Regions from separate parts of the Paenarthrobacter sp. R1 genome, predicted to be linked through region 1. Evidence: riboswitches for the same ligand, from Rfam matches in the RefSeq annotation. Region 1 holds a riboswitch; each other region holds the start of a gene.
The links. A riboswitch is a leader RNA that binds a small molecule or an ion and turns the genes downstream of it on or off. The one in region 1 is predicted to bind glycine.

Region 1 (7,250 bases):
GGGCCAAGCCCACCAAGGCGTTCAAGTTCGCGCCATCGACGTACACTTGGCCACCGGCTTCGTGCACTGCCTCGCACACCTCAACAACGTCGGCGTCGTAAACACCGTGCGTGGACGGGTAGGTGATCATAATGGCCGACAAGACGTCACGGTTCGCCTCGATCTTGGCCTTGAGATCCTCGTGGTCGATGGTGCCATCGGACGCCGTGGCAACCACCACAACCTTCATGCCCGCGAGCACGGCGGACGCTGCGTTGGTCCCGTGAGCCGAAGCAGGGATGAGGCAGACGTTGCGCTGCTGGTCTCCGCGGGAGTGGTGGTAGCCGCGGATCGCCAGCAGGCCGGCAAGCTCACCCTGGGACCCCGCGTTCGGCTGGATGGAGACCTGGTCGTAACCCGTGATCTCCGTCAGGTCAGCTTCCAGGCCAGAGATCAGCTCACGCCAGCCCTCAGTCTGGGAATCCGGAGCGAACGGGTGGATGGAGGCGAACTCGGGCCAGGAAATGGCTTCCATCTCCGCCGTGGCGTTCAGCTTCATGGTGCACGAACCCAGCGGGATCATGGTGCGGTCCAGCGCCAGGTCCCGGTCGGACAGCTTGCGGATGTAGCGCAACAGCTGCGTCTCGGAACGGTGCGTGCTGAACACGGGGTGCTGCAGGAAGTCGGAGGTGCGGAGCACGTCCGAGGCCAGTTCGAACCCTGCCGCGTCCCCGACCGGACCAGCGCCGAAGGCGACGGCAACCGCGGAGAGGACCTCCGGCGTCGTGGTTTCATCAACGGAAACACCCACGGTGTCCTCGTCGATGCGGCGGAGGTTGATGCCACGTGCTTCGGCGGCACCGATCACCTTGCTTGCCTTGCCCGGGACGCGGACGGTGAGGGTGTCGAAGAACGAATCAGAGACGAGTTCGCGGCCGGCCTTCTGCAGTGCCGTGGCCAGAACGCGAGCGTGGCCGTGCACAGTCTCGGCGATCGCCTTGAGTCCGTCCGGACCGTGGTACACCGCGTACATCGAGGCAACGATCGCGAGCAGGGCCTGTGCCGTGCAGATGTTGGACGTGGCCTTTTCGCGGCGGATGTGCTGCTCGCGGGTCTGCAGGGCGAGGCGGTAGGCAGGAACGCCGGCGTTGTCCTTGGACACACCAACGATGCGGCCCGGGAGGGTGCGCTCCATGCCCTGGCGGACGGCCATGTAAGCGGCGTGCGGGCCACCGAAGAACAGCGGAACGCCGAAGCGCTGCGCGGTTCCGACGGCGATGTCCGCACCCTGCTCGCCCGGGGGCGTGATGAGGGTGAGTGCCAGCAGGTCGGCGGCAACGGTGACCAGTGCACCGCGCTCCTTCGCGGACGCGATCACGGGGGCGTGGTTGAACACCCGGCCCGAGACGCCCGGCTGCTGGAGGACGACGCCGTTGATGTCGCCGTCGGGCAGTCCTGCGGAGAGGTCCGCAACCTCCACCTCGAAGCCGAGCGCTTCTGCGCGGCCCTTCACGATCGCAATGGTCTGCGGGAACAGGTCGGCGTCCAGGACGGTCTTGCCGTCCTTCGCGGTCTTGTCCTTGTTGGCGCGGCGCATGAGCAGCACGGCCTCGGCAACGGCGGTGGCTTCGTCAAGGAGGGAAGCGTTGGCGATCGGAAGGCCAGTGAGGTCCTGGACCATGGTCTGGAAGTTCAGGAGTGCTTCGAGGCGGCCCTGGGAAATTTCGGGCTGGTACGGAGTGTAGGCGGTGTACCAGGCCGGGGACTCAAGGATGTTGCGGCGGATCACCGGGGGCGTGATGGTGTCGTAGTAGCCCTGGCCGATCATCTGGACGGCAGTCTTGTTTTTGGCCGCGAGCTTGCGGAGTTCGGCCAGGACCTGGGTCTCGCTGAGGGCCTTTTGCAGGGTCAGCGGCGAGGACTGGCGGATGGAATCGGGGACCGCAACGTCAACCAGGCCATCAACGGAGTCGTAGCCGATGGCCTTGAGCATGGTGTCGATATCGGCCTGGCGGCGGGCGCCGATATGCCGGTCCGCGAACGCGGTTGGGGAGGATTGAACAGTCAAGAGGAACTCCAGGATTCAGGCGCCCGCTGAGCGCCATGGTGAATATGGGTCCTCCCCGCTCTGTATTGGACCTGAGAGATTCCGTGGACTTGGTTGCCCACTTGCACCGTCGGTGAGCCCGGTTGCCCGGACTGCTTTCCAGAGTTGCCTCGCCGCGGCGGTACATGGGCCTGAGAGATTCCTGGGGAGGATTTGCTCCTACGGCGCCTGACTGGATGTACCCGGCAGGACTCTCCCGCCGCAGATCAAAAGCGTGTGCGCCACCTCGGTGACACGCTTCACACCATAGCGGGTGATCGCGAAGAAAGGCAAGACGCGCAGGTCAGGGCGGTTGGGAAGTGCTAGAGCGTCCCCCTCAGGGCGGCGGGAAGTGATAGAGCGTCCGAAGGTCCGTTGCTCTATCACTTCCCCTCCCCTTTTCCGGGTTGCTCCAAGGCTTCACATTTCGGAACCGCGCGCAAATCCATTTGAGTTAGGTTAGGCATACCTTCTATCTTGCCTTGGTGAGTATTCAGCCGGATTTGGCCGGAGTCGCCTTTGCCGCCCACTTGGCATCGTTTGGAGACCGGCCCGCAGTACACCTCGGATCAGACACAGTGAGCTACGCCCAACTGGCCTGGCGCGTCCAGGAGATGGCGGCGTCGTTTGGCAGCGCCCGCCGCTTGGTCGCCCTCGAGGCCGACAACACGCTGTCGTCGTTGACGGTGTACCTGGCAGCCCTCTCGTCGGGCCATCCGCTGCTCATCCTTCCCTCCGGCGGAGGCCCTGCCGTTGAGTCGCTGCTGGCGGCTTACGAGCCGGATCTCATTGCGCGCTCCGTCGACGGTGGAACAACCCTTGAAGAACGCCGCTCCGGGAGCAAGCACGATCTCCATCCCGAACTCGCCCTGCTGCTGAGCACGTCGGGCTCAACCGGATCACCCAAACTGGTCCGCATCTCCGCAGCATCGGTGCAGGCGAATGCGCAGGCCATTGCGCAGTACCTGCATCTCCGTCCGGCGGACACGGCGGCCACCACGCTTCCCCTGTCCTACTGCTACGGCATGAGCGTCGTGAACAGCCACCTCCTGGTGGGTGCCTCAATTGCCCTCACGGATCTGTCCGTGGTTGATCCGTGCTTCTGGGAGCTGATGCGGTCGCGGTCTGTCACGTCTTTCGCCGCGGTTCCCTACACCTTCGACCTGCTCGAACGCGTGGGCTTCGAAACCATGGAGCTGCCCAGCCTCCGGTACATCACCCAGGCGGGCGGACGCCTGGACCCTGCCCGCGTGCGCCGTTATGCGCAGCTCGGCCAGGAGCGTGGCTGGGACCTCTTTGTGATGTACGGCCAGACCGAAGCGACAGCACGGATGGCGTACCTTCCCCCGGATGAGGCCGCTGATAACCCCAACGCCATAGGGGTCCCCATTCCCGGAGGATCCTTCCGGCTGGAGCCCGTGCCCGGCCTGGATGAGAGCGAGCTCGTCTACTCCGGGCCGAACGTCATGCTGGGTTACGCCGAGCAGCCATCTGACCTCGCCCGGGGACGGGACATCACCGAGCTCCGCACGGGCGACCTCGCACGCAGGGGGCCGGGAGGCTTGTACCAGATCGTCGGGCGGCGGAGTCGCTTCGTGAAGATCGTGGGGCTGCGCGTTGACCTGGGACGGGTCGAGAAAATCCTGGCTGATTACGGCGTCACGGCAGCAGTTGCCGGCTCCGACAGTGGCCTCGTGGCCGCGGTCGAAGGCAAGCATGAACTCTCCATTCTCGCGAAGACCGTGGCGCAGGACCTTGGCATACCCCGGGCGGCGTTGACCCTCTGCTCAGTCGACTCGATTCCACGGCTGGTCAACGGAAAGACGGATTACCCTGCCGTCCTCGCCTTGGCATCGCAGGAGCCGCAAAGGAACCCGGAGCTTCCATCCGCAAAAGCCTGCGATGACCCCAAGACCATTTTTGCCGATGTTCTTGAGCGGACCGACGTCAAGGAAACGGACACGTTCGTCTCATTGGGCGGCGATTCGCTCTCCTACGTAGCCGCGTCGGTCCGGCTGGAAAGTGCCTTGGGCTACCTTCCCGACGGGTGGCACCTGATGCCGGTGTGCGAACTGACTCCCAAAGAACCGGAAGCGAAGCCAGCAGGGCTCAACAAGGCGGGACCCAACCCACAGCCGGGGACGGCGCCGCAGCGTCGCAGGTTGATTGCGCGCATGGAGACCGGGATCGTCCTGCGGGCAGTGGCCATCATCTTCATCGTTTCCACCCATGTGGGCCTCTTCGACTGGGAAGGGACGGCCCACGTCCTGATAGCGGTGGCTGGATACAACTTTGCCCGGTTCCAACTGTCGGGCCCACGCCGGGAACGGCTCAAACGGCAACTGAAGGCGGTGGCACGGATCGCCCTGCCCAGCATGGCGGTGATCGGCGTGGCCTTCGCCACCACGGACGACTACGGTTGGCACAACATTTTCCTGCTCAACACGTTGGTGGGGCCCCAAGGCTGGACCGACATGTCGCGCTTCTGGTTCATTGAGATCCTGGTGCATATCCTGGTGGGCCTGGCGGCGCTGCTGGCCATCCCCGCACTGGACAGGGCACAGCGCAGGTGGCCGTGGCTGCTTCCACTCAGCCTCGCGGCGATTGACCTGCTCCAACGCTTCGATGTGATCGAACTCCCCTACCCCGGGCAGGGGCCCGTCCTATGGCTTTTCGCCTTCGGGTGGGCCGCCGCTTTGTCCAAGACGTGGTGGCAACGCTCGGCCATGACCCTCGTGGCGCTGCTGACCATTCCGGGATCGTTCTCCAGCGAACCCCGCAGCGCCACGGTCCTGGTGGGGTTCCTCATCCTGCTCTGGATAACCACCCTGCCTGTGCCGCGGGGCCTTCACCGGATAACTGCGTTGCTGGCCACGTCTTCCATGTACATCTACGTGACGCATTGGCTTGTTTATCCACTGTTCGCCGAGGCCAGCCTCGGCCTGGCAGTTGCGGCGTCGCTGGCCGGTGGCATCGCCTACTGGGCGTTTGCCACGAGGGCCATGGGCGCTGCCGAAAGGTGGCTTGGCCGCCGTCGACCTTCACGTGCCTCCACCGCGGAGGCCGTCGCGTGACATCGCCCTGATACTTGCGGGTGGTAGTTTGTTCTCTGCTTTGAGCGATGAGCACCGACTGATCAGAGGACATGACATGTTTAAGGGTTTCAAGGACTTCATTCTCCGCGGCAACGTGATCGAGCTGGCGATCGCCGTCGTCATTGGCAGCGCCTTCACCGCACTGGTGGGCGCGTTCACCAACAACATCATCAACCCGGTGATCGCAGCGGCCGGCGGCGTCAACGCCGATGGCCTGGGCTTCCGGATTTGGCCTGACAACGAGGCCACCTTCGTGAACCTGGGGGCCGTCCTGACCGCCCTCGTGACGTTTCTGATCACCGCTGCCGTGGTCTATTTCATCTTTGTGGCGCCCATGAACAAGATCAACTCCATGGTCAAGGACCGCCTGTCCACCGAGGAGCCCGAGGAAGAGCCGCTGCCTGCCGACACTGCCCTGCTGGCCGAGATCCGCGACCTGCTCAAGGAAGCAAACGGCCGCGGGAACCGCGACCTGGACAACGACCCCATCCGCTAAAGAGCAAAGCACGACGGCGGCCCGGCAGCTGGCATACCCAGGCCGGGTTAAGCCCAACTCAGCAGAAGGGCCGGTATCCCAAGCGGCCCAGAACCGCCGGCTCAGCTCCACCAAGATCCTGCCCAGTACCTCAACGAAAGCCCGGTGAACCTACCAAGGTTCGCCGGGTTTTCGCATGTCGGAAGCGGAGTCGCAGCAATCGATAAGCGCTGAACCGTCCACCGCAGAAACCGTCGGTCACAATTTGCCGGAAGACTGGGTATACCAAACCCCTTGACAGTGGCCCCCGCCACACCTAACTTTGATTTTGGGATCCCAAAACGGGATCCCAAAAGATCCACCACCGGCTGCGGGCACGTTCCACCGAAGAGCAGGCACCGCAACAGTTGCCGCCGGTAAGGGTCACGCCGCAGCGATATCCCGCACCGGCTCACCCCAAAGACATTCCCCATCCCGTCGACTCCTACTGAAGGAGAAGCTGTGTCTACCGAAAACGCCCAACTGGCAACCCAGGACACCGACCAAAAGCCCGGCAAGGACGGTGTGCAGCGACGCACGAACGTCCGCTGGAAGCTCTTTATCCTCTTGTTGGTCCTGGTCGCGGTCAATTACATCGACCGTGGTTCCATCTCCGTAGCCCTCCCCATCATCCAAAAAGAATTCAACCTCGCCCCTGAACTCGTGGGCCTGCTGCTATCGGCGTTCTTCTGGACGTACGCCCTCATGCAAATCCCCGTGGGCTGGCTGATTGACAGGTTCGGCCCCCGCAAAGTTGTCACCGCATCGTGCGTCGGCTGGGGTGCTGCCACGGCCGCATCCGGCCTTGCCGGCGGATTCCTCAGCATGTTCATCGCCCGTTTGGGCATCGGCGTCACCGAGGCAGGCGTCATGCCGGCCGGTGGCAAGCTCAATGCCATCTGGATGCACAGGAAGGAACGTGGCCGCGGCGCCACCATCCTCGACGCCGGAGCTCCCCTGGGTGCCGGTCTGGGCGGCATCCTCATCACCTGGCTGATCGCCTCCACCGGCAGCTGGCGGATGTCCTTCATCATCGCCGGCGGAGCCACCGTCCTCATGGGCCTGGCCGTCTGGTGGTACATCCGTGACAACCCCCGCCAGCACAAGGGCGTGAACGATGCCGAAGCCAGCTACATCGAGGAATCCCACGCCGAGGAAGACGCCGAGGCCGCCCGTGAAGGGGCACAGGGCAAGCGCGCCCTCCTGCCCTACCTGAAGTTCCGGTCCTTCTGGGCCATGTGCTTCGGCTGGCTCGGTTTCAACGGAGTGTTCTACGGCCTGCTGACGTGGGGTCCGCTGTACCTGGCACAGGCAAAGGGCTTCGACCTGAAGACCATCGGCTGGTCCACGTTCGTGATCTTCGGCGCCGGCTTCGTCGGCGAGATCCTCGGCGGCGCCATTGCGGACAAGTGGCGGGCCTCCGGCGCTTCGGCCAACAAAGTCATGCGCACCCTGCTGGGTATCTCCAGCCTCGTCGTAGTCGGCGGCCTGGTTGGCGTGACGATCGTCCCGGACCCGATCACCGCCGTCGTCCTCCTCTCCGCAGTCCTGTTCTTCCTCCGCTGGGTAGGCCTCT
Region 2 (7,250 bases), 1.4 Mb from region 1:
GCATGCCGGCTTCGAGACGCAGGGAGTCGCGGGAGGCCAGACCGGCCGGAACGAGCTCGCCTTCCTCGGCGACGGCGGAGATGGCCTGCCACAGCGCGGCGGCGGATTCGTTGGGCACGAAGATCTCGAACCCGTCCTCGCCGGTGTAACCGGTGCGTGCCAGGAGAAGATCCTGCCCACTCCCGGCCACCAGGAAGGTCACCTCGACTGCCGCGTAGTACTTCAGGTCCGTGACCAGCGAGTGCTGTGAGGCCGGGACCAAACGCAGCAGGATCGCTTCCGCAAGCGGCCCCTGAACGGCGATCAACGACGTCGACGATGAAGCATCCTCAACAAGCACGTCATAGCCCGCGGCGCGCTGCAGCAGCTCAGCAGCGACCACGAAGGCATTGCCTGCGTTCGGAACCACCAGGAACTTGTCGGCGCCGCGACGGTAGACGATCAGGTCATCGATGATGCCGCCATCTTCCTGGCAGATCAGCGAGTACTTGGCTTTGCCCTCGGCCATGGCGGAGATCTTGCCTACCAGCGCGTAGTCCAGGAACTCTGCTGCCTGCGGCCCGGTGACCCAGACTTCGCCCATGTGGGAGAGGTCGAACAGGCCGGCGGACTTCCGGACGGCGTGGTGTTCGGCGAGCTCGGAAGTGTATTTGAGCGGCATCTGCCAGCCACCGAAATCGGTGAAGGAGGCGCCGAGCTTCTTGTGCTCCTCGTAGAGGGCCGTGTGCTTCTCAGTCATTTTCCGGATCCCCTTAGTTCTCGAAGTCTTCGATCGGAGGGCATGAACAAACGAGGTTGCGGTCGCCTGCTGCGCCATCGATGCGGCCCACCGGCGGGAAGTACTTGTCCTGCTTCAAGTGGTGGACGGGGAAGGCGGCCTGCTCACGCGGGTAGGCGCGGTCCCAATCGGAGCTTACGACGGCGGCTGCCGTGTGGGGTGCCCGGCGAAGCGGGGAATCCTGCACGGAGAAGTCGCCATGTGCTACCTGATCGATTTCCTTGCGGATGGTGATCATGGCTTCGATGAAGCGGTCGATCTCGGCCAGGTCCTCGGATTCGGTGGGCTCAACCATGAGGGTGCCGGCGACCGGGAACGCCAGGGTGGGTGCGTGGAAGCCGAAGTCGATGAGGCGCTTGGCCACGTCCTCGGCCGTAACCCCGGTCTTGGCCGTCAGCTCGCGGAGGTCCAGGATGCACTCGTGGGCGACCAAGCCTGCTTCGCCTGTGTAGAGCACCGGGAAGTAGTCGTTGAGGCGGGCTGCGATGTAGTTGGCAGCCAGCAGGGCGGACTTGGTTGCTTCGGTCAGTCCTTCGCCGCCCATGAGCTTCACGTAAGCCCAGGAGATGGGGAGCACGCCGGCCGAACCAAAGCGCGATGCCGAAATCGGAACGTCATTGCCTTCGGTCCATGATGCGGCGTTGCCGGGCATGAACGGGGCCAGGTGGGCCTTCGCAGCAACGGGGCCGACGCCCGGCCCGCCACCGCCGTGGGGGATGCAGAAGGTCTTGTGCAGGTTCAGGTGGGACACGTCGCCGCCGAACTTGCCCGGCTGCGCCAAACCGACCAGTGCATTGAGGTTTGCACCGTCGATGTAGACCTGGCCACCGGCTTCGTGGACAGCGTCGCAGACTTCCCGCACGTCGGCGTCGTAGACACCGTGGGTGGACGGGTAGGTGATCATGATGGCCGACAAGACGTCACGGTTCGCCTCGATCTTGGCTTGGAGGTCGGCGTGGTCGATGGTGCCGTCGGCTGCCGTGGCAACTACCACAACCTTCATGCCCGCGAGCACGGCGGACGCTGCGTTGGTCCCGTGAGCCGAAGCAGGGATGAGGCAGACGTTGCGCTGCTGGTCTCCGCGGGAGTGGTGGTAGCCGCGGATCGCCAGCAGGCCGGCAAGCTCACCCTGGGACCCCGCGTTCGGCTGGATGGAGACCTGGTCGTAACCCGTGATCTCCGTCAGGTCAGCTTCCAGGCCAGAGATCAGCTCACGCCAGCCCTCGGTCTGGGAATCCGGAGCGAACGGGTGGATGGAGGCGAACTCGGGCCAGGAAATGGCTTCCATCTCCGCCGTGGCGTTCAGCTTCATGGTGCACGAACCCAGCGGAATCATGGTCCGGTCCAGCGCGAGGTCGCGATCGGAGAGCTTGCGGATGTAGCGCAACAGCTGCGTTTCGGAGCGGTGGGTGTTGAACACGGGGTGCTGCAGGTACTCACTGGAGCGCTCAACGGAAGCCTCCAGCGCAAAGCCCTCTGCGGACTCAACCGCGGAGGCACCGAAAACTTCAAGGACACTGCCGACGATGTCAGTTGTTGTTGTCTCATCCACGGAGATACCCACGGTGTCCCCGTCGATTCCACGCAGGTTGATGCCACGCTCTTCGGCAGCAGCGACGAGCTCGGCGCCGCGGCCCGGAACGCGAACCGTGATGGTGTCGAAGAAGGACCCGTGCAGGACCTCGACGCCGGCAGCCTTCAGTGAGGCCGCAAGGGTGCGCGCGTGGTGGTGGGCGGTCTCGGCGATGGCCTTCAGGCCTTCGGGGCCGTGGTAGACGGCATACATCGAGGCGACGATGGCAAGGAGTGCCTGCGCCGTGCAGATGTTGGACGTGGCCTTTTCGCGGCGGATGTGCTGCTCGCGGGTCTGCAGCGCCAAGCGGTAGGCGGGGACACCGGCGTCGTCCTTGGAAACGCCCACCAGACGGCCGGGCATGGAACGCTCCAGCCCCTTCTGGACTGCCATGTAAGCGGCGTGCGGGCCGCCGAAGAACAGCGGAACACCCAGTCGCTGGGCGGAGCCGACGGCGATGTCCGCACCCTGTTCACCCGGAGGGGTGATGAGCGTGAGGGAAAGAAGGTCGGCAGCAACCGTCACCAGCGCGCCCCGCTCTTTCGCCTCGGCGATGACGGCGGAGTGGTCGAAGACACGGCCGGAGACGCCGGGCTGCTGGAGGACGACGCCGTTGATGTCGCCGTCGGGCAGTCCCGCGGAGAGGTCCGCAACCTCCACCTCGAAGCCGAGCGCCTCAGCGCGGCCCTTCACGATCGCGATGGTCTGCGGCAGGCAGTCTGCGTCGAGGACGGTCTTGCCATCCTGGACGGCTTTGTTCTTGTTGGCACGGCGCATCATCAGCACGGCTTCAGCGACTGCGGTGGCTTCGTCAAGGAGCGAAGCATTGGCGATCGGCAGGCCAACGAGGTCCTGCACCATGGTCTGGAAGTTCAGCAGCGCTTCGAGGCGGCCCTGGGAAATTTCCGGCTGGTAGGGCGTGTAGGCGGTGTACCAGGCCGGCGACTCGAGAATGTTGCGGCGGATAACCGGCGGCGTGATGGTGTCGTAGTAGCCCTGGCCGATCATCTGGACAGCAGTCTTGTTCTTGGAAGCAAGCTTGCGGAGTTCAGCAAGGACCTCCACCTCGCTCAGCGCGTTCTGCAGCGTCAGGGCAACGTCCTGGCGGATGTCGTTGGGAACCGCGGTGTCCACGAGGGAATCCACGGAGTCGTAGCCGATGGCCTTGAGCATGGTGTCGATATCGGCCTGGCGGCGGGCACCGATGTGCCGATCGACGAAGGCGGTGGAGGCTGAACTAACCGTCACGAAGGAACTCCATTAGTTGGGCGGCGCTTGGGTACGCCGCAGTGGCTCGGGTTCCTCCCCGCTCTGTATTGGACCTGAGAGTTTCCGCGGGTTGCCTGCGCAACGCCGCTTGCACCGTCGGTGAACACAACAATCGTCACCGCTGACGGCGGATTGCCTGCTGCTTTCCAGAGTTGCCTAGCCGCGGCGGTGCGTGGGCCTGAGAGATTCCTGGGGAGGATTTGCTCCTACGGCGCCTGCGTCACGTGCTTTGCAGGACTCTCCCGCCGCAGATCATAGGCTTATGCAGTTGTTCGCGGCCCGCTGCAAGGCGCACCACAATTGTTAATTGTCCTACGTGCCCGGCGTCGCGGCAAATAGGCGGAGCGCTACTTGCGCAGTCGCTCCAGAACCTCGAGCAGGATCCCGACGTCGGCCTCCCGCCCGGCGCTGCCGCCCGCCTGCCCGCCTTCGAACATGGCGTTGAAATAGAGTCCGTCACCCATGTAGCTGACGGCTTTGGCGACTTCCGGTCCAACGTCCTCGGCGAGCACGTCGAGCCAGCGTTGTTGGATGGCGGCAAACCTCCTCCGCGTCTCCTCGTGGGCTACCTCTGCCAAGCGGGTGGTCGCCACAAAAGCCCGGTCCATGGGCGTACCGGCCCACACTGAAGACCGGATGAAGTACGCTGCTGCGCCGTCCGGGGCCGCGATCATTTGTTCGGTGTCTTCCTCCGCCAATCGGTCGAGGCGTTCCAGCAAAGCGCTGATGAGGGCCTCCTTGTTGGGGAAGTGATAGAGGAGCCCTCCCTTGGAGACTCCGGCGCGCTTCGCGACGGCGTCGAGCGTTGCTGCCCGCTCCCCCACCTCGATCAGGAGCGCCTCGAAGGCATCCAGGACGGCATCCTTGGCAACTGGTTTTCGCGGCATGTGTCCATCATTCCCTAAACAGGCGTGTTGAGCTCTTTTGAAACTATACCGTCTGGACGGTACAGTAATATTCATGTTTTCGTCGTCCGCAACCAAAGCTCCCCGCACTTCCATCCGTCGCCTCCACGGCAGGACGGCAGCATGGCGCGACTGGACGGCCCTTGCCCTGCTCATGTTTCCGGTTCTCCTGGTGGCCGTGGACAACACCGCCCTCACCTTCGCTCTACCGGAGATCGCCCGCTCATTGGAAGTCGGGGGCATCCAGCTTCTGTGGATCGTTGACGCGTACCCGCTGGTCCTGGCTGCATTGCTGGTATCCATGGGCAACCTCGGCGACAGGATAGGACGACGGCGGCTGCTTCTGGCCGGCAGCACAGGCTTCGCTGCGGTGTCGGCTGCTACGGCGTTCGCGCCCTCGGCTGAATGGCTGATAGCCGGCCGCGCAGCCCTTGGAGTCTTCGGCGCCATGCTGATGCCCTCAACACTGTCCCTGATCAGGAACATCTTCACCGATCCGAACCGGCGCCGCCTCGCCATCGCCGTCTGGGCAGCCGGGTTCTCGGGCGGCGCAGCCCTCGGTCCCATCTTTGGGGGCTGGCTGGTGGAGCACTTCTGGTGGGGAGCTGTCTTCCTGGTGGCAGCGTTCCTGCTCCTGCCCCTGCTTGCGTTCGGCAGGATCCTCATTCCGGAGTCGAAGGACGCCAACCCTGGCCGGGTGGACGTACCAAGCATCGTCCTGTCCGTCCTCACCATGGCTCCGTTCGTCTACGGCATCAAGGAATTCGCCGTGCACGGCTTCGGGCCAACCGCGGCTTTCTTCATGCTCTTCGGCGCGGTACTGGGCGTGCTCTTCGTGCGGCGGCAGCAGCAGTTGGCCAGCCCCATGCTGGACGTGCGCCTCTTCAGCAACAAAGTGTTCAGCACGGCCATCGTCGCCAACGTGCTGTCCCTGTTCTCCATGACCGGGTTCATCTATTTCTTCGCCCAGCACCTGCAACTCATCGAAGGCCAGTCGCCCATGGAGGCCGGTATTGCCATGATCCCGGCCCTCTTGGCCACCATCGTGTCAGGGCTGGTAGTGGTGCCGCTGGTGAAGCGGATCCGCCCCGGCTTCGTGGTGGCGGGCGGCCTGGTCCTCAACGCAGTGGGGTACCTGGTGGTTGTCGTGGGCGATCACGGAAGCGGCCCGGTGTTCCTGCTCTCAGCACTGACGGTGTTGGCAGTTGGTGTGGGTGCTGCGGAGACCATCTCCAACGACCTCATCCTGGGCTCGGTCCCGGCGGACAAGTCCGGCGCGGCATCCGCCATCTCGGAAACAGGCTACGAACTGGGATCGCTCCTGGGCACCGCCGTCCTGGGCTCCATCCTGACCGCGTCCTACCAGCACAACCTGGTGATACCGGACGGCGTATCCGCTGCCGCTGCGGGCCAGTCAGGGGAAACCTTGGCCGGAGCGGTTGATGCGGCGGCCGCACTGCCCGCGCCCTTGTCCGAGGCACTGACTGCGGCCGCAGGGGTGGCCTTCGAATCCGGAGTGCACGTCACCGCGGCGATCGGGCTGGTACTGATGGCCGGAGCGGCAGTGCTTGCCGCCGTCGTACTTCGCCGGGTGCCGAAGGCGCAGTAGTCCGGTGCTTTCTAGATGTACTGTCCCGGCAGGTTGATGACACGGGGCTGGAATTGACGAAGTAAAGAGGACCTCCGGGTGTTATGTGGAGCTTGTCGAGAGCAAACACAGATACCAGGAGGTCCTCGTGTCCCACTCTAACGCGATCCTTGCCCCTGCCGGTCGGTTGAAGCTGGCCCGGTGTGTGGTCGATGGTCACTTGCCATTGCGTCTAGCCGCTGAGCGGTTCAATGTCTCTGTCCCGACCGCTGCCCGGTGGGCGAGACGTTACGTCGAATGCGGGGAAGCGGGCATGCTGGATCGTCCCAGCCGGCCCCTGAGCTGTCCGCACCGCAGTTCCGTGCGGACAGAACATCGGGTCGTGGGCCTTCGGACCTCCAGGCGGTGGGGGCCAGCACGGATCGCCTACCACCTGCATCTGAACATCTCCACAGTCCACCGGATCCTGCACCGCTATCACTGCCCTCCGCTTCGCTTCACGGACCGTTCCACGGGGATCAGGATCCGTCGCGAACACGCCCGCCGCTATGAGTACGCGTGGCCTGGAGAGATGATCCACGTTGATGTGAAGAAGCTCGGCCGGATCCCTGAGGGCGGAGGCCACCGGAGCGTGGGAAGACCGGCCGGTGAGGCGAACAAACGAACCCGGAACTCGGCCGAGGGCGTTTCCCGAGGACGCGGCCTGCTGCGCGGTTACACGTTCATCCATCACGCCGTCGATGACCACTCCCGGTACGTCTACTCCGAGATCCTTCCCGATGAGACCAAAGAGACCGCCGCGGCCTTCATGCGTAACGCGATCGCAGCGTTCGCCGCGCACGGCGTGAAGATCCAACGGGTCCTGACCGACAATGGCTCCTGCTACAGGTCCCGCCTCTTTGCCCAGACCCTGACGGATGCAGGCATCCGACACAAACGCACCAGGCCCTACCGGCCCCAGACCAACGGCAAAGTAGAACGCTTCAACCGCATCCTCTTGGAGGAATGGGCCTACGCCCGGCCCTACACCTCAGAAGCCGAACGCCAAGCCTGTTACCAGGACTTCATCGAGCACTACAATCGCAGCAGGCCACACACGGCACTCAAAGGCGCCTCCCCAGCCAGCCGTGTCACCAA
Region 3 (7,250 bases), 1.2 Mb from region 1:
CCCGTACGGTTCGGCAGAGTATTCGGCGGTTGTGGCTGACAACGCGGCGCGCGGCATCAAGCTCGACGACGGCGCGTCCACCAACTTCCTTAAGGACGCCGCCACCAAAGCCCAACAGCTGCCCTACCTCACTCCGGAAAACCCCGTACGGGTGGGTTCGCCTGCCACGTTCACGACCGACGTGATCCTGGGCTACGGAAACAACTCCTGGAAGTTCCAGCCCCTCGCGCCCCTGACTGCGGCCACTGCGGACCGGGTGCAGCCCGCGTCCTTCGCTGTTGCACGCCCTGAAGGCCCTGCCGACGTGGGCGGCAACCTCAAGCTGGCCTCCTTCAACGTCCTGAACTACTTCCCCACCACGGGCGATCAACTCAGCGGCTGCGTGTACTACACCGACCGTGATGGCAACCCCATCACCGTCAAGGAAGGTTGCAACGCCCGCGGCGCCGCCAACGCGGAGAACTTCCAACGCCAGCAGGCCAAGATCGTCGCCGCCATCACCAAGTCCGGGGCCGACGTTGTCTCCCTGGAAGAGATCGAGAATTCGGCCCAGTTCGGCAAGGACCGCGATGCCGCTTTGGCAACACTGGTGGACGCCCTGAACGCGAAGACCCCCGGGGTGTGGGACTACGTCCGCACGCCGGCGAATGCTCCTCCGCTGAGCGATGAGGACATGATCCGGACGGCCTTCATTTACAAGAAAGCCACGGCCGAACCGGTGGGTGGCTCAGTGATCCACAACGACACCGATGCCTTTGCCAGTGCCCGCAAGCCTTTGGCCCAGGCCTTCAAGCCCGCGGGCGCAGCAGATGACACCAAGTTCATCGCAATCGTCAACCACTTCAAGTCCAAGGGATCCGCCGCTACGCCGGAGGACACGGACAAAGGCCAGGGTGCATCGAACCTTGCCCGGACACGCCAGGCCGAGTCACTGCTCGCTTTCGCCAAGGACCAGCAGGTTTCCATGGGCACGGACAAGGTGTTCCTGATGGGCGATTTCAATGCCTACGCCAAGGAGGACCCCCTCAACGTGCTCACCGGCGCGGGCTACACCAACCTGGAAGCAGGGACGGGCAAGCATTCCTACTTGTATGGCGGAATGGTCGGCTCGCTGGACCACGTTCTGGCTTCTCCCGCCGCCCTCCCGACAGTCACGGGAAGCGACATTTGGAACATCAACTCCGTGGAGTCCGTGGCACTGGAATACAGCCGGTATAACAACAATGTGACCAACTACTATGCGTCGGACGAGTTCCGGGCCAGCGACCACGATCCCGTGGTGGTCGGCCTTGACCTGGCACCAAGTGCGCCGCAGACCGTAGGCCTTCAGTTCCTGGGGATCAACGACTTCCACGGCAGGATCGATTCCAACACCGTACTGTTCGCCGGAACGGTGGAGAAGTTGCGTGCTGCCGCGGCACCGGGCGCCACGGCGTTCATCTCGGCCGGGGACAACATCGGAGCATCACTCTTTGCCTCCTCCGTGGCGAAAGACCAGCCCACCATCGACGTCCTGAACGCCCTCGAGCTGCAAGCCTCCGCGGTTGGCAACCATGAGTTCGACGGCGGCTGGGAGGACCTGCGCGACCGCGTCGCCGCAGGTGGCACCAACGCTAAGTTCGCCTACCTTGGCGCGAACGTCTACCAAAAGGGCACCACCACTCCCGTCCTGCCCGAGTACAAGGTGCTGGAACTCAACGGCCTGCGCGTGGCAGTGATCGGCACCGTCACCCCGGAGGTTCCTTCCCTGGTGACTCCGGCGGGCATCGCCGACCTGGAGTTCGGTGATCCGGTGGATGCCATCAACCGGGTTGCGGCGAAGATCAAGGCTGAGGGCGCCGCTGACCTGATCATCGTCGAAAACCACGACGGCGCAGCGTCCGGAACGCCCGACGGCGCCACGTTGGAGGAGGAAGTTGCCGCCGGAGGACCGTTCGCGAAACTCGTGAACCAAACCACGCCCGACGTCGCGGCAATCTTCACCGGCCACACCCACAAGGAATATGCCTGGGACGCCCCGGTGCGGGACGCCGACGGGCAAGCCACCGGAAAGACCCGGCCGATCATCCAGACCGGCAACTACGGGGAGAACGTGGGAACCGTGACCTTGACCGTGGACGTGGCTTCCAAGACGGTCACCGCCTACGAAGCATCGATCGTGGAGCGCACCACCGACACTCCCGAAAGCCTCGTTGCCGCCTACCCCCGGGTGGCAGCCGTGAAAACGATCGTGGACAAGGCCTTGGCTGACGCCAAAGAGATCGGCAACCAGCCGGTAGGGGTAGTGACCGCTGATATCACCACGGCGTTCACGCCGGACCCCGAAGGCGGCGCCCCCAAGCGGGACGACCGCGCGAGCGAGTCCACGTTGGGCAACCTCGTGGCGGACTCACTGGTGGACACGCTCAAGGCGCCGGAACTGGGTGCAGCGGAGATCGGCGTCGTTAATCCCGGCGGGCTCCGCAACGAGCTGTACTACGCCCCGGACGGAACCATCACCTATGCCGAGGCGAACGCGGTGCTGCCGTTCGTCAACAATCTCTGGACGACGTCCCTTACTGGCGCGCAGTTCAAGACGCTCCTGGAACAGCAGTGGCAGACCAACCCCGACGGAACGGTACCGAGCCGCCCGTACCAGCAGTTGGGCTTGTCCAAGAACGTCAACTACACCTACGACGCCGCCCGCCCGACAGGTGAGCGCGTCACCGGGATCTGGGTGGACGGTACGCCGATCGATCCGGCCAAGCAGTACAGGATCGGTACCTTCAGCTTCCTAGCCACCGGCGGTGACAACTTCCGCGTCTTCCAGGAAGGCAGCAACACCAAGGACACCGGGCTGGTGGACCGGGATGCGTGGATCAAGTACCTCCAGGCGCACAACCCGGTATCGCCCGACTTCGCGCGCCGTTCCGTAGCTGTTGCCAACACAACAGCCAGCGACGTCACGGCCGGAGATGCCCTGAGCCTGGCCGTTTCCAAGCTGGACCTGACGTCCATCGGCAGCCCGGCGAACAAGACCCTCAAGGCCTCGTTCGTCGACGCCGCAGGCACCACCGTGGAGTTGGGCGATGTTCCGGTGACCTCCGGTGCCGCGAACGTCAACGTCACGGTTCCCGCCACAGCAGCAGCCGGTACCGCGACGCTGGTGCTCACCGCCGTCGAAACCGGCACCACGGTCAAGGTCCTGGTCACGGTGGCGGAGAGCGTCCCGAATCCGCCGCAATGCACGGCACCGGCCAAACCATCCAAGTGGTACGACATTGCGGGCTGGCTCCGCTACGCCATCGCCTGGTTGGAATATCAGAGGTGCCTGAGGGGCTGACAAACCCCGGTTGGCAGTGAAGGGGCCAGGCCCCGCGTCCGTGTGGTCGCGGGGCCTGGCTTTTTGTGTCCTACTTGCGTGCGGGTTCAGGCTCGGGAAGCCGTTCAGCGTCCTCTTGCAGGCTCGCGCGGAAAGCTTCAAACCGGGCCACGTGGGCCGGCCGGCGGCGCAGGATGGCCCACGCGATGCCCAACGCCACGAACCACACCGGCGTGACAAGCAGCGCCATGAGGGTGTCCGGCTGCGTGGTCAATGCCCACATGATGAACCCGAAGAACGCGAAGACCACCCAAACCATCACAACACCGCCGGGCATCTTGAACGCGGAGCCATCGTGCAGTTGCGGACGACGCTTCCGGAAGGCGAGGTAGCTCGCCAGGATGATCGACCAGACGAACACGAAGCACACGGCCGACACCGTGGTGACCATGTCGAAGGCCTTGCCAACGTCCTGGCCGGCGTACATGAGGACGACGCCGGAGAGCAGCAGCACGCAGGAAAGGAACAGCGCGTTGCGGGGTACTTTGCGTCCGGAGAGCGCACTGAAGACTGCGGGCGCGTCGCCTTCCTGCGCCAAGCCGTAAACCATGCGGGACGTGGAGTAGATCCCGGAGTTCGCGGAGGACATCGCCGAGCTCAACACCACGAGGTTGACGATCGTGGCTGCGGCCCCAAGCCCGGCAAGCGAGAACATGGCGATGAAAGGGCTGTGGCCGGCCGCGAACTGCGTCCACGGAGTAACGGACATCAGGATGATGAGGGCGCCTACGTAGAAGAGCAGCACACGGATGGGAATGGAGTTGATGGCCTTGGGAAGGTTTTTCTCCGGATCCTTCGCTTCGGCAGCGGTGGTTCCCACCAGTTCAATACCCACGAACGCGAAGACTGCGATCTGGAAACCGGCCACGAACCCCATGAATTCGTTGGGGAAGAAGCCTCCATGGGACCAGAGGTTGGTGAAGCTGGCAGGGCCGGCATCGGACTGGAAGCCACTGAAGATCATGAACAGGCCCACGATGATGAGCGCCGCAATGGCCACGATCTTGATGAGGGCGAACCAGAATTCCGTCTCGCCGAAGGCCTTCACGGTTGCCAGGTTCAAGAGCAGGAGGATGCCGATCGTGATGAGTCCGGGAATCCAGAGGGGCAAGCCCGGCCACAGCTCTTCCGAGTAGCCGGCTATCGCAATGACGTCCGCGATGCCCGTGATAACCCAGCAGAACCAATACGTCCATCCAGTGAAGAATCCCGCCCACGGACCCAGAAGGTCTGCGGCGAAGTCGCTGAAGGACTTGTAGTTCAGGTTGCTCAACAGCAACTCGCCCATGGCCCGCATGACGAAGAACAGCATGAAGCCGATGATCATGTAGACGAAAATGACGGAGGGCCCGGCGGCGGAGATGGTTTTCCCGGAGCCCATGAACAGGCCGGTTCCGATGGCACCGCCAATGGCGATCAGTTGGATGTGGCGGTTGCTGAGTTGCCGTTCGAGGTGGGGCTCATGGTTGTTGTCTGTTGGCGGGCGCTGAATCGTCATGAGGAACTCCATTGTTCAGGCGGCACCGGAATGCCACGATGATTCGGGTTCCTCCCCGCTCTGTCATTGACCTGAGAGTTTCCGCGTGCCTGCAGGCAGGAACGCTTGCACCTTCGGTGAGCCCGGTGGGAACCGTGCTTCTTTCCAGAGTTGCCTCGCCGCGGCGGTACAGGGTGCCTGAGAGATTCCTGGGGAGGGTTTGCTCCTACGGCGCCTGACGGGATGTACCGGCAGGACTCTCCCGCCGCGGATCACTAGCGCGCATCACCAGCCGGTGACGCAGATCACACACTAGCGAAGGGCGGGCACCCGCTGCAAACGCCCGGCATCCACGGTCGTCATAAAAGGGGTTAAAGCCCCAGGATGCTCCGCGCGATCTCGTCGGCGTCGCGCAGCGTCCGCTGTCCGCTGGTGTAGGCCTGGCCCGTTGCCGGTTTCGCCTCGGCAGCGATGGCGGTCCCCCACTGGGTTGCCGACAGCTGAAGGCCCAGCACGTACAAACCCTCGGTTACCGAGCCGTTCGCGGCCACGGGCCGGTAAGGATGTGGTTCCACATCCAGGCCGGTGGTCTGCACCGGCGTCCCCTCGACGCTCATCATGATCTTGGTTCGCACCAGGCCGTCCTCCATGAGCTGTTCCAGCAACGGGGAGACGTTGATACCCACCCGGTTGGCGGGCGACATCGCTTCAATCAGGGTCCTCGCCTGCACGGGCGCATCCCGCACCCAGGGCGAAAAGGCGCGGAAGACCTTGGCGTTTCGGTCCACGCTGAATTTCGGGTCCGGCCCCACGAAACTCACGACGCCGGCACGCGCCAAGGCGGCCAGCTGCTCCGAACGAAGTGCGGGAGGCCCGCTGGCCAGTCCCTCGACGAAGGATTCGAACCAGCCGCGCAGCTCCGCCACCCACGACTCATCCGTGATTCCACCGTCCGCCACCACGGTCTTAAGGATCGCGCGGCCCGTATGGAGTGCGCCGATCGCCATCTTCACAGGATCGGCTTCGCCGAGCTCCGAACGCAGGGCATCATCATCCAGGTAATCGGTGATGGCCTTGTCCAACTCGCGGCGGGAGGCGAAGGTCCGGCCCGCCAACGGGGCGGCGAGCGCCCGAAGGTTCAGCCGGCGCGAAGCCACCACGTGTTTTTCGACCAGCGCCCCCACTTCGGTTTCCCAGTTGCCCGTTGCGTGCGCATGCGGCTGCAGCGCGTCCTCCAGGTCGGCCAGGAATTGGGCCGAGTCCCGGATCGCGGCCGGTTGGGACCGTGCCAACGTTGCGTAGTACGCCCACAACGCGTCCCGGTGCAGGAGCGGCCACAGATCATGGTCGAAGCCGGGCTGGATCCCCGCAGCCCGGAAGCGGTCGACGGCGGCTTCCGTCAGGTAGCGGAGGGTGATGCTCGTGGCGTAGTAGCCGGACAGCCCGGCTTTGGCCCGGTACGGGGTGCCTCGCCTGGACGCTGCGATGATTTTCGGTTCGCGCCCGGAAGCACGGTACTCCAGGGCGCCGGTACCCGGGGCGACGGCGTCCACGAATTTGCCGCCGCGGCCCTCGGTCAGCTGCCCCATGACGTCGAAGAAGTTCAGGCCCATTCCCCGGACCAGCACGGGTTCGTTGTCCGGCACTATGGACCAGTCCACGTCGGCCGGAGGCGCCGGAGGGAAGTACAGCAGTCCGTGTTCTTCGGCGGCCACCTGGAAGGAGCGTTGCTCGGGGTTCAGGCGGGCTTCAATGTGGCCAAGGGCGAGCACCACCGAATCGACGGTGAGGGTACCGCCGTCGGCCAGTTCGACGTCGAACGCCTTACCCGCCGGGCGGGCCGCCACCGCCGACGTTTCATGGAAGGTGACGTCCACGCCGTCGGGCACCCGCTGGAGCAGCTCAGCCAGCGTCTGCTGCAGGTAACGCCCGTACAGGGCGCGGCTCGGGAAGTTGTCGGACGCCAGCGCGGACAACTCGGCCTTCTCGGCGTCGCTGAGTCCCTGGCCGTCACGACGCCGGGTCACGCGCCATTCGTCGAACGAACCGCCCGCCAGAGGCGGGGCAAGCTCCGGTTCCTGGGGAATCAGGGTGGGATAGAACGACTGCGTGTTCATCAGGTACAGCCGGGACTGCCCGGGCTGCCAAACGTGCCCCGAACCGGCCGGATAGGGGTCAATGACGTGGATGTGGAGCGTGCTTCCGCCGTTCCCTGCCGCCGCCCGGTTCGCGAGCAACCGCTCAAGGACGCTGGTACCCCTGGGACCAGCCCCGACAAGGGCAACACGGTTGGTTTGGGAAGTAGCCACGCTCAAGCTTAACTTCTGCATGACTTGCTTCCCTTTTACCTGTGTTGCTTGGATGGGGCGATGACCACCACAGCAGCTGATCAATCGCCCTTGCCCGAAGAAC

Region 2: linked by a shared signal. The riboswitch ahead of gcvP (aminomethyl-transferring glycine dehydrogenase) and the one ahead of gcvP (aminomethyl-transferring glycine dehydrogenase) in region 1 are both predicted to bind glycine.
Region 3: linked by a shared signal. The riboswitch ahead of cycA (D-serine/D-alanine/glycine transporter) and the one ahead of gcvP (aminomethyl-transferring glycine dehydrogenase) in region 1 are both predicted to bind glycine.

Annotation. Positions count from the first base shown of each region.
Region 1 is NZ_CP127115.1:1,962,737-1,969,986, forward strand. Features, by position in the region: gene gcvP (aminomethyl-transferring glycine dehydrogenase) at 1-2,047, opposite strand, end outside; glycine riboswitch at 2,196-2,295, opposite strand; gene QN084_RS09535 (AMP-binding protein) at 2,551-5,139, shown strand; gene mscL (large conductance mechanosensitive channel protein MscL) at 5,216-5,656, shown strand; gene QN084_RS09545 (MFS transporter) at 6,137-7,250, shown strand, end outside.
Region 2 is NZ_CP127115.1:3,384,753-3,392,002, reverse strand. Features, by position in the region: gene gcvT (glycine cleavage system aminomethyltransferase GcvT) at 1-739, opposite strand, end outside; gene gcvP (aminomethyl-transferring glycine dehydrogenase) at 753-3,599, opposite strand; glycine riboswitch at 3,777-3,875, opposite strand; gene QN084_RS16475 (TetR/AcrR family transcriptional regulator) at 3,968-4,507, opposite strand; gene QN084_RS16470 (MFS transporter) at 4,581-6,134, shown strand; gene QN084_RS16465 (IS481 family transposase) at 6,262-7,250, shown strand, end outside.
Region 3 is NZ_CP127115.1:3,157,004-3,164,253, reverse strand. Features, by position in the region: gene QN084_RS15315 (ExeM/NucH family extracellular endonuclease) at 1-3,322, shown strand, start outside; gene cycA (D-serine/D-alanine/glycine transporter) at 3,393-4,859, opposite strand; glycine riboswitch at 5,014-5,113, opposite strand; gene QN084_RS15305 (FAD/NAD(P)-binding protein) at 5,210-7,147, opposite strand; gene QN084_RS15300 (prolyl oligopeptidase family serine peptidase) at 7,208-7,250, shown strand, end outside.